DNA from 3 places in the Micromonospora echinofusca genome. Region 3 is predicted to be linked to each of the others. Evidence: riboswitches for the same ligand, from Rfam matches in the RefSeq annotation. Region 3 holds a riboswitch; each other region holds the start of a gene.
The links. A riboswitch is a leader RNA that binds a small molecule or an ion and turns the genes downstream of it on or off. The one in region 3 is predicted to bind cobalamin.
Positions count from the first base shown of each region.

Region 1: another riboswitch for cobalamin. It lies ahead of GA0070610_RS14965 (ribonucleoside-diphosphate reductase subunit alpha); the one in region 3 lies ahead of cobN (cobaltochelatase subunit CobN).
Region 2: another riboswitch for cobalamin. It lies ahead of bluB (5,6-dimethylbenzimidazole synthase); the one in region 3 lies ahead of cobN (cobaltochelatase subunit CobN).

Region 1 is NZ_LT607733.1:3,425,288-3,428,554, reverse strand. Features, by position in the region: gene GA0070610_RS14975 (cation transporter) at 1-261, opposite strand, end outside; gene GA0070610_RS14970 (ArsR/SmtB family transcription factor) at 261-590, opposite strand; cobalamin riboswitch at 827-1,041, shown strand; gene GA0070610_RS14965 (ribonucleoside-diphosphate reductase subunit alpha) at 1,261-3,267, shown strand, end outside.
Region 2 is NZ_LT607733.1:6,232,407-6,235,673, reverse strand. Features, by position in the region: gene GA0070610_RS26750 (crotonase/enoyl-CoA hydratase family protein) at 1-370, opposite strand, end outside; gene GA0070610_RS26745 (EamA family transporter) at 413-1,330, opposite strand; cobalamin riboswitch at 1,452-1,626, shown strand; gene bluB (5,6-dimethylbenzimidazole synthase) at 1,677-2,309, shown strand; gene GA0070610_RS26735 (Rieske 2Fe-2S domain-containing protein) at 2,451-3,267, shown strand, end outside.
Region 3 is NZ_LT607733.1:2,477,504-2,480,770, reverse strand. Features, by position in the region: gene cobN (cobaltochelatase subunit CobN) at 1-1,222, opposite strand, end outside; cobalamin riboswitch at 1,621-1,750, opposite strand; gene GA0070610_RS10985 (hypothetical protein) at 1,830-2,165, opposite strand; gene GA0070610_RS10980 (MFS transporter) at 2,256-3,267, opposite strand, start outside.

The DNA of each region.
Region 1 (3,267 bases), 950 kb from region 3:
GACCCTCTCGCGGGACTCCGGGTCGCGGCCGGCGAACTGCCATGCCACCGCCGCCGCCGACGACACCTCGATCACCGAGTCCAGCCCGAAGCCGATCAGCGCGGTCGACGACGCGAGCGTGCCGGCGGTGATCGCCACGACCGCCTCGACGACGTTGTAGGTGATGGTGGCGGCGACCAGCAGCCGCACCCGGCGGGCGAGCACCTGGCGGCGTGCCGGCGACGGCCCGACCGGTGCGGGGTCGATCAGGGGCAGGCTCATCAGCAGCAGCCCTTCTCGGCGGAGACCGGGCAGGCGGCGGGGTCGACCGTCAGGGCGAGGCCGAGCAGGTCGGTCAGGGCGTGGGCCAGTCGGGCGTCGGCCAACTCGTAGCGGGTGCGCCGCCCCTGGGGCGCGGCGACCACGAGGCCGCAGCCGCGCAGGCACGACAGGTGGTTCGACAGGTTCTGCCGGGTCGTGCCCAGCAGTTCGGCCAGCTCTGCGGGATAGCCCGGCCCGTCGCGTAGCGCCAGCAGCAGCCGCGCCCGGGTCGGATCGGACAGGGCGTGACCGAAGCGCGCCAGCACCTGACCGTACGTCAACGTCTCCACGCCCCGATGGTACAGCCGACGATGTATCGAGCGGAGGCGGCTCGGTGCGCGCTGGTCTCGTGGGCCGGACGTCGACGGGGCGCGACGCCGTCGACGGGACCGGCCCGCTGGCGCAACGGCCCGCCGGCGGTGTATCGACGCGGGCATCCGGCGTGCGATCGACAGGCGTCGTCCGGCTCGCCGACGACACGCCCGGGACCGACATGTGGGGTGTGACAACGCCGCCAACCCTATATATGGTGTCGGGCGCAGCTGGTTCGGCCGCTCATCCGGAGCGGTCGAGGCAAGAGGGAACCCGGTGGGAATCCGGGACTGCCCCGCAGCGGTGAGTGGGAACGACCGCCGTCATCAGCACTGGGCCGCCAACGGCCTGGGAAGCGACGGCCAGTAGGAGACCGGCGAGTCCGGTCACGCCCGCGAGTCCGAAGACCTGCCAGTGCGCCGTACGCCCGCATCAGGGTGTGTGGCGGTCCGAGGCCGCGTGGGACGGCCGACGCCATCCCGACGCGTGCTCGCGCGCGTCGTCGTCGGTGTCCGCTCCCCGCGTGCCCCAGGAAATCCGTCTGGGATCAAGGCTCGCGAGGAGTGAGTGGTGACAGTCACCGAGGTTGTTCCGGCCGCCGGCACGGCGGTCGACGATGCGGCCGTGGCGGGCCAGCGGCGACCGCAGATGCGGGTCCGCAAGCGCGACGGCGGCACCGAGGCGGTCGACGTCAACCGGATCGTCCGGGCGGTCGAGCGGTGGGCCGACGACCTCGCCGACGTCGACCCGCTGCGGGTGGCGACCCGGACGATCAGCGGCCTGTACGACGGGGCGACGACGGCCGAACTGGACCGGCTGTCCATCCAGACCGCCGCGGAGATGATCGGCGAGGAGCCGCAGTACTCGCGGCTGGCGGCCCGCCTGCTGGCCGGGTACGTCGACAAGGAGGTCCGCCGGCAGGGCATCGGCTCCTTCAGCGAGGCGATCCGGCGCGGGTACGCCGAGGGGCTGATCGGTGACGACACCGCGGCGTTCGTCGCCGCCCACGCCGGCGTCCTCGACGCCGCCGTCGACCCGCGCGGCGACCTGCGCTTCGAGTACTTCGGGTTGCGTACGGTCTACGACCGCTACCTGCTGCGTCACCCGACGAGCCGGCTGGTGCTGGAGACCCCGCAGTACTGGTTGCTGCGCGTGGCCTGCGGCCTGTCGCAGACGCCGGACGAGGCGGTCGAGTTCTACCGGCTGATGTCGAGCCTGGCGTACCTGCCGAGTTCACCGACGCTGTTCAACTCCGGCACCCGGCACACGCAGATGTCCTCCTGCTACCTGGTCGACTCCCCGCGCGACGAGCTGGACTCGATCTACCAGCGGTACGCGCAGGTGGCGAACCTGTCGAAGTTCGCCGGCGGCATCGGCATCGCCTTCTCCCGGGTCCGCTCCCGGGGCGCGCTGATCAGGGGCACCAACGGGCAGTCCAACGGGATCGTGCCGTGGCTGCGGACGCTCGACGCCTCGGTGGCAGCGGTCAACCAGGGCGGCCGGCGCAAGGGCGCGGCCTGCGTCTACCTGGAGCCGTGGCACCCGGACGTCGAGGAGTTCCTCCAACTGCGCGACAACACCGGTGAGGACGCCCGGCGCACCCACAACCTGAACCTGGCCAACTGGATCCCGGACGAGTTCATGCGGCGGGTGGAGGCCGACGGGATGTGGTCGCTGTTCGACCCCGACGTGGTGCCGGAGCTGCCGGACCTGTGGGGCGAGCAGTTCGACGCGGCGTACCGGGCCGCCGAGGAGCAGGGCCGCTACGTGCGGCAGGTCCCGGCGCGCGAGCTGTACGGGCGGATGATGCGTACCCTCGCCCAGACCGGCAACGGGTGGATGACGTTCAAGGACGCCGCGAACCGGCTGTGCAACCAGACCGCCGAGGCGGGCAACGTGGTGCACCTGTCCAACCTGTGCACCGAGATCATCGAGGTGTCCAGTGACGGCGAGACCGCCGTGTGCAACCTCGGCTCGGTCAACCTCGCCGCCCACCTGGGCGCCGACGGCATCGACTGGCAGCGGCTGCGCGCCACCGTCCGCACCGCCGTGACGTTCCTCGACCGGGTCATCGACATCAACTACTACCCGACGCCGCAGGCGGCGGCGAGCAACCCCCGCTGGCGGCCCGTCGGGCTCGGGCTGATGGGCTTGCAGGACGTGTTCTTCGCGCTGCGGCTGCCGTTCGACTCCCCGGCCGCGCGGGAGCTGTCCACCCGGATCAGCGAGGAGCTGTACCTGACCGCCCTGGAGACCTCCGCCGACCTGGCGGAACGCTCGGGCGCCCACCCGGCGTACGGGCGGACCCGGGCGGCGCGCGGGCAGCTGCAACCCGACCTGTGGGGCGTGACGGGCACCCAGCCGGCGCGGTGGGCCGCGCTGCGGGAGCGGGTCGCCGCGTACGGGCTGCGCAACTCGCTGCTGGTGGCGATCGCGCCGACCGCCACCATCGCCTCGATCGCCGGCTGCTACGAGTGCATCGAGCCGCAGGTGTCCAACCTGTTCAAGCGCGAGACCCTGTCGGGGGAGTTCCTCCAGGTCAACACCGCCCTCGTACGGGAGCTGAAGGCGCGTGGCCTGTGGACGGAGCGGATCCGCACGGCCATCAAGCGCGCCGAGGGCTCCGTGCGGGACGTCGCGGAACTGCCGGCCGAG
Region 2 (3,267 bases), 3.2 Mb from region 3:
GCACCGCGTCGGACTCGGCGACCCGCAGGTCGCACCAGAGCGCCAGTTCCAACCCGCCGGCCACCGCGTGCCCGGAGATCGCGGCGATCACCGGCTTGCCGAGCGTCATCCGGGTCGGGCCCATCGGGCCGTCCCCCTGCGCCTCGACCCGGTTGCCGCTCGGCGTGCCGATGGCCTTCAGGTCGGCCCCGGCGCAGAACGTGCCGCCGGCCCCCCAGAGCACCGCCACGGAGGCGTCCGGGTCGGCCTCGAAGGCACGGAACGCGTCGGCCAGCGCCCGGGCCGTCGGCCCGTCGACCGCGTTGCGGGCCGCCGGGCGGTCCAGGATCACCGTGGTCACCGCCGCGGCACGTTCGACGCGTACGCCCATTCCGACAGCATGCCCCCGGCGGTGCCGGCGGCGCCAGGGGCGTCAGCGCGGGGCGGACCTGGCCGGGCGGACCAGGGTGGCGCCCAGCGCGGCGCCGACCACGCAGGCCACCCCGGCCACCTGCGGCCAGGCCAGCAGTTCGCTCAGCAGCACCAGCCCGACCAGCGCGCCGATCGCCGGCTCCAGGCTGAGCAGGATCGCGAAGACGCGGGCCGGCATCCGGCGCAGCGCCGCCATCTCCGCCGAGTACGGCAGCACCGACGACAGCAGCGCCACCGCCGCGCCCAGCGCGAGGGTCCACGGGTCGAGCAGGGCCGTGCCGCTGCCGGCGACCCCGAACGGCAGCACGGCCAGCGCGGCGACGGCCATCCCCAGCGCGAGGCCCCGGCTGCCCGGCACCCGGGCGCTGACCGCCTTGCCGAGCAGCACGTAGCCGGCCCAACCCGCCGCGACGGCCACGCAGCACAGCAGCCCCAGCCGGTCCACCCCCGTCCCGCCGAGCCCGCTGATCAGCAGCACCCCGCCGCCGGCCAGCGCCGCCCACGCCACGTCGGTGAGCCGGCGGCTGGCGGCCAGCGACACCAGCAGCGGCCCGGCGAAGCCGATGGTGACCGCGACGCCCAGCGGCACCCGGTCCAGGGCCGCGTAGAAGGCGAGGTTCATCACCGCCAGGGCCAGCCCGAACGCCGCGACCAGACCGGCGGTACGCCAGCCCAGGCGCAGCCCCGGCCGGGCCAGGACCAGCAGGATGAGCGCGGCGAAGCCGAGCCGCAGCGTGGTGGTGCCGCTGGCGCTGGTGCTGCCGAAGAGTTGCTTGGCGACGGCCGCGCCGACCTGGGTGGAGAGCATGCCGAGCAGCATCAGCAGCGGCGGCGGCACGGCCCGGGGCTGCCCCAGCGCGAGCGTCAGTCGGGTCGCCGGTCGACCGGCCGGCAGCGGGCGGGAGGAGAGTGCGTACACCCGGACCACAGTGGTACCGGAGCGTGCGGCCCGCGACCGGATTTCCACTGCTGCGGGTGCGCTGCGCCGCCCGCCGGACCGGGGCGGGCCGGGCGGCGCTAGCATCGCCGACGGCACGATCATGTGAGGTGCCCCGCGCGAGCGGGGAGAATCGGGAAGCCGGTGCGAATCCGGCACGGGCCCGCCGCGGTGACCGGGGAGCCACCGTCCACGCGTACGCGCAGCCACTGGCCCGCCCGGGCCGGGAAGGCGGACGGCCAGGCGTCGATCCGGGAGTCCGAAGACCGGCCTCGCGTCCGGTGCCCGCGTCCGGTGTGGCGTGGGCCGAGCGCAGCGGGAGCCTGCCTTGGATCTGTACGACGTCATCCACCGCCGCCGGGACGTACGCGCCCAGTTCACCGGGGCGCCGGTGCCCGAGGAGACGCTGCACCGGGTGCTGGCGGCGGCGCACGCCGCGCCGAGCGTCGGCTACTCGCAGCCCTGGGACTTCGTCGTGGTGCGCGACCCGGAGCTGCGCCGCCGGTTCCACGAGCACGTGCACACCGAGCGGGACGCCTTCGCCGCGACGCTCGACGGGGAGGTGGCCGAGCGGTTCGCCCGCATCAAGATCGACGGTGTCCTGGAGTCGACGCTGTCCGTGGTGGTCACCCACGACCAGGCCCGGGGCGGCCCCGCCGTGCTCGGCCGGCACGCCATCGCCGACACCGGGCTCTACTCGACCTGCCTCGCCATCCAGAACCTCTGGCTCGCCGCGACCGCCGAGGGGCTCGGGGTGGGCTGGGTGTCGTTCTACCGGGAGCTCTGGCTCGCCGAGCTGCTCGGCATCCCCGACGGGATCCGACCGGTGGCGTGGCTCTGCCTCGGGCCGGTCACCCACTTCGAGGCGGTACCCGACCTCGCCCGGCACGGCTGGCGGCAGAAGCGCCCGCTGGCCGACGCGATCCACCACGACCGCTGGGCGGCCCCGACGGCGCCCTGACCGCGCTGGCCCGCGAGTCCTGCCCACGCTGACCTCGGTGGGGGCGTCCCGTTCCGGGTCGGCGGGGCGCTCCTCACGTACCGCTGCGGATCCGTCACCGCCGACCGGTTTGCGGCGGCTCCTGCCGGGAAGTCGGTACGGGTGCGAGCACTCCTGACGAAGATCGAGCAGGCATCCGGGCTGGACCGGGTCGGCGACCGGTTGCAGCGCGCCGTCCAGGCCACCCTCCGACCGCAGCGGGTCCGTGACCTGCTGCACGGCGTGTGGCTGGGCCATCCGCTGCACCCGGCGATGGTGCAGGTGCCGGTCGGCGCGTGGATCAGCACGGCGGTGCTGGACCTCATGCCGGGGCAGCGCCGGGCCGCCACCACGCTGTGCGCGGTGGGCACCGTCAGCGCCCTCCCGGCCGCCGTCGCCGGCCTCAACGACTGGGCGGCACTGGCCCGCGACCAGCGCCGGGTCGGCCTGGTGCACGCCGCGTCCAACAGCGTCGGCCTGGCGTTCTACGCCGGCTCGGTGGCCGCCCGGATGACCGGCCGGCACAACCTCGGCCGTACGCTCGGCTTCCTCGGCCTCGGTGCGGCCAGCATGGGCGCGTACATCGGGGGGCACCTCGCGTACAAGCAGGGCGCCCAGGTCAACCAGAGCATCTCCGAGCTGCACCGGATGAGCGACGGGTGGCACTCCCTCGCCGACATGGCCGCCCTGCCGCAGCGCCAACTGATCACCCGGGAGGTCGACGACGTCTCGGTGATCCTCTACCGGCACGGCGACGAGGTGACCGTCATGCTGGAGCGCTGCCCGCACCAGAGCGGTCCGCTGGGCGAGGGCGAGGTGCAGGAGATCGACGGTCACGCGTGCGTGGTCTGCCCGTGGCACGGCAGCGCGTTCCGCCTCAACGGCGGCGAGGTGGTGCACGGCCCGTCCGGCAACGACCAGCAGGTCCTGCCGACCCGCA
Region 3 (3,267 bases):
CGGCGGCGCCGAGCTGTTCCGGGGTGAGCCACTCGACGTCGTGGCCGCCGGCGGCGATGAGGGCGTGGATGAGCGCGTCGCCGTCGTCGGGCACCGGGGCATCGCCGAGGTGGTAGCCGGCGTCGGCCAGGGCGGCGAGCAGCCGCACCGCCGAGGCGGGGGTGTCCAGGCCCACGGCGTTGCCGACCCGGGAGTGCTTCGTCGGGTACGAGCTGAGCACCACCGCGAGCCGCTTGTCGGCCTGGGGCACGTGCCGCAGCCGGGCGTGCCGCACGGCGATGCCGGCCACCCGGGCGGCCCGCTCCGGGTCGGCCGCGTAGGTGGAGAGCCCGTCGGCGTCGATCTTCTTGAACGAGAACGGCACGGTGACGATCCGGCCGTCGAACTCGGGGATCGCCACCTGCATGGCGGCGTCCAGCGGGGACAGTCCGGCGTCGCTGTCGGCCCACTGCTCACGGGTGCTGGTCAGGCAGAGCGCCTGGATCACCGGCACGTCGAGGGCGGCGAGCGCGCCCACGTCCCAGGCGTCCTCGTCGCCCCCGCCGGAGGCGTCGGCGGCGACCGTGCCGCCGGCCGCGAGCACGGTGACCAGCAGGGCGTCGCAGCGGGCGAAGAGCCCGAGCGGTCCCGCGCCGGCGGTCAGGCCGCGCAGCGAGCCGCAGTAGATGGGCAGCGGGTCGCCGCCGGCCGCGTCGACGGCGTCGGCGAGGACGTCGACGAATCCGGTGTTCCCGGCGAGGGCGTGCGCCCGGTAGAAGACGATGCCCACGGTCGGCCGGTCCGGCCGCGCGGGCCGCTCGCCGTGGATGCCGTACGTCGGCGTGGGCGCGGGTGAGGCGAAGCCCTCGCCGGTGAGCAGCACCGTGTCGGAGAGGAAGCGGGCGAGCTGGGCGAGGTTCTCCGGCCCGCCCTCGACCAGGTAGGCCAGCGCCTGGGTGGCCACCCCGGAGGCCACCGTGGACGCCGCCATCAGCTCCGCGTCCGGCACGTTCTCGCCGCCGAGCACGACCGTCGGCACGCCGGACGCCAGCACCGCCGCGAGCCCGTCCGGCCACGCCTGCCGGCCGCCGAGCAGGCGTACGACGGCGAGGTCCACGCCGTCGAGCAGCGCGGGCACGGCGTCGGCGGCGACCCGGGCGGGGTTGGCGAGCCGGTAGTCGGCGCCGCTGGCGCGGGCGGCGAGCAGGTCGGTGTCGGCGGTGGACAGCAGCAGGATGCGCACGCATGACTCCGGAGAGTGACACCCTGGTCGGCGCGGGGACGACCGGGCGGGGCGAGGGGTGGGCGCGATTCAGCGGGTACGGCGCGCCGGCGGCCAGCTCACCGGCGGGCCGGCGGGGTCGGGCGACGCGACGCGGGCGTCAGCGGCAGGTGGCGAGGGCACACCCGGGCGCGGCGGCGACCGGACCTGGCACGGTGTGGGCGCGACCGACGGTGGGCGCGGTGCGGGCCGGCGGGCGCGCGGCGGCCCGGCGGCTGGCCGGCGGCGCGGAAATACCGCCGCCCACGGGGCCGCTGCCACGGCCGGGCACAGTGCGACGATGATCGTCGATGGTGGAGACGCGGTGCGTCATCGGGTCCTCCTCGGGTGTCCACGCCCTGGGGTCACTCCGACGGCCGAAGTATCCTGGCTCCCGGATCGACGCTCACCCCCGGCCTTCCAACCGCGCACGCACGGCCGTGACTCACGAGGGGGGATCGCTCCCCGGTGACAGTGGCGGGACCGCGCCGGAATCGCACCGGCTTCCTTCACTGCCGTCAGGCCGCGAATGCTGCCACACCCCGGCGCCGCCGGTCAACGCCGCCCCGACCGGCCGGCGGCGGACCCGTCAGCGGGCGTGGCGCTCCGGGTGGGCCCGGTTCCACACCCGCATCCGCTCCGGGTAGCCGGTGCGGGCGGCCTCGTACAGCGGCACCGCGTGCTTGCGGGCGATGGAGCCGGCGGCGCGCGGCGAGCCGGTGCGACGGCGGATCCACTCGCCGTCGTGGGCGATGGCGACGACGGTGGTGTCGGTCGCGGTGGTCTCCGGTTCCAGGTAGAACTCCACGCCCCGGCGGCTGGTCACGAACGCCTCCAGCGCGGCCAGGTCCTCCCGGGTCGCCTCCCGGTCGAGCTTCGTCGGGGTCGGGTCGGCGGCCCGCGACCGCCGGTTGAACCAGCCCATGTCCCGCTCCTCTCCTCCGGGTCCTCCCAGTGCAGCACCCTTACCTGCGAGGCGGCTGCGAGCGGGGTGTGAGTGCCCCGCCAGGTGACCTCAGCGGGCCGGCGGGCGGGTGGCCGGCACCAGGGCGAGGGTGGGCAGCAGCAACAGCGGCACGACGAGCAGTGCCCGCAGGGTGCCGACCCGGTCGCCGAGCAGGCCCAGCAGCGGCGGGCCGGCCAGGAAGGCGGTGTAGCCGATCACGGCGACCACGCTGACGCGGGCCGGCGCCCGCCGCTCGTCGTCGGCCGCCGCGCTCATCCCGACCGGGAAGCCCAGCGACGCGCCGATCCCCCAGAGCGCGACGCCGGCGATCGCCACCGGCCCGGAGCCGGCGAGCACCGCCACGGCCGCGCCGACCGTGGCGAGCACGATGGTGCCGGACAGCACGGGCACCCGGCCCCAACGGTCCAGCGCGACGGTGCCCAGCATGCGCCCCATGGTCATGCCGACGACGAAGACGCCGAAGACCGCCGCCCCGGCCGCCTCGCCGAGGTCGTGGCCGTCGATGAAGGCGACCGCCAGCCAGTCGTTGGCGCTGCCCTCGGCGAACGCCGCCACCAGCACCAGCAGGCCGATGAGCAGGGTACGCGGTTCCCGCCAGGCGGCCAGCAGCTCGCGGCGGCGCTCGGCCGGGGCGGCCGACGCGGAGGCGGTGCCGCTCTCGGCCGCCGGCAGGAACGACCGTACGGCCAGCAGCGTGCCGAGCAGCACCACCGCGGCCAGCGCGGCCAGGTGCGCGGCGACCGGCACGCCGAGGCGGGCCGCCCCGGCGCCCAGGCCGGCGCCGGCCACGGAACCGAGGCTCCACGCCGCGTGGAAGCGGGGCATGACCGTACGACCCAGCCGCCGCTCGACCGCCGCGCCCTCGACGTTCATCGCCACGTCGCAGATGCCGGAGCCGTAGCCGAGGGCGCACAGCCCCACCGCGACCCCGGCCGGGGAGCCGGCCAGGGCCCCGATTCCCGTCACGGTCAGCCCGGTCGCGACGACCAGGGTGGAGAGGGCGACGGTGCGGGCCGCGCCCAGCCGCTGGGCCACCAGGCCGGCGGTGGGCATCGCGAGG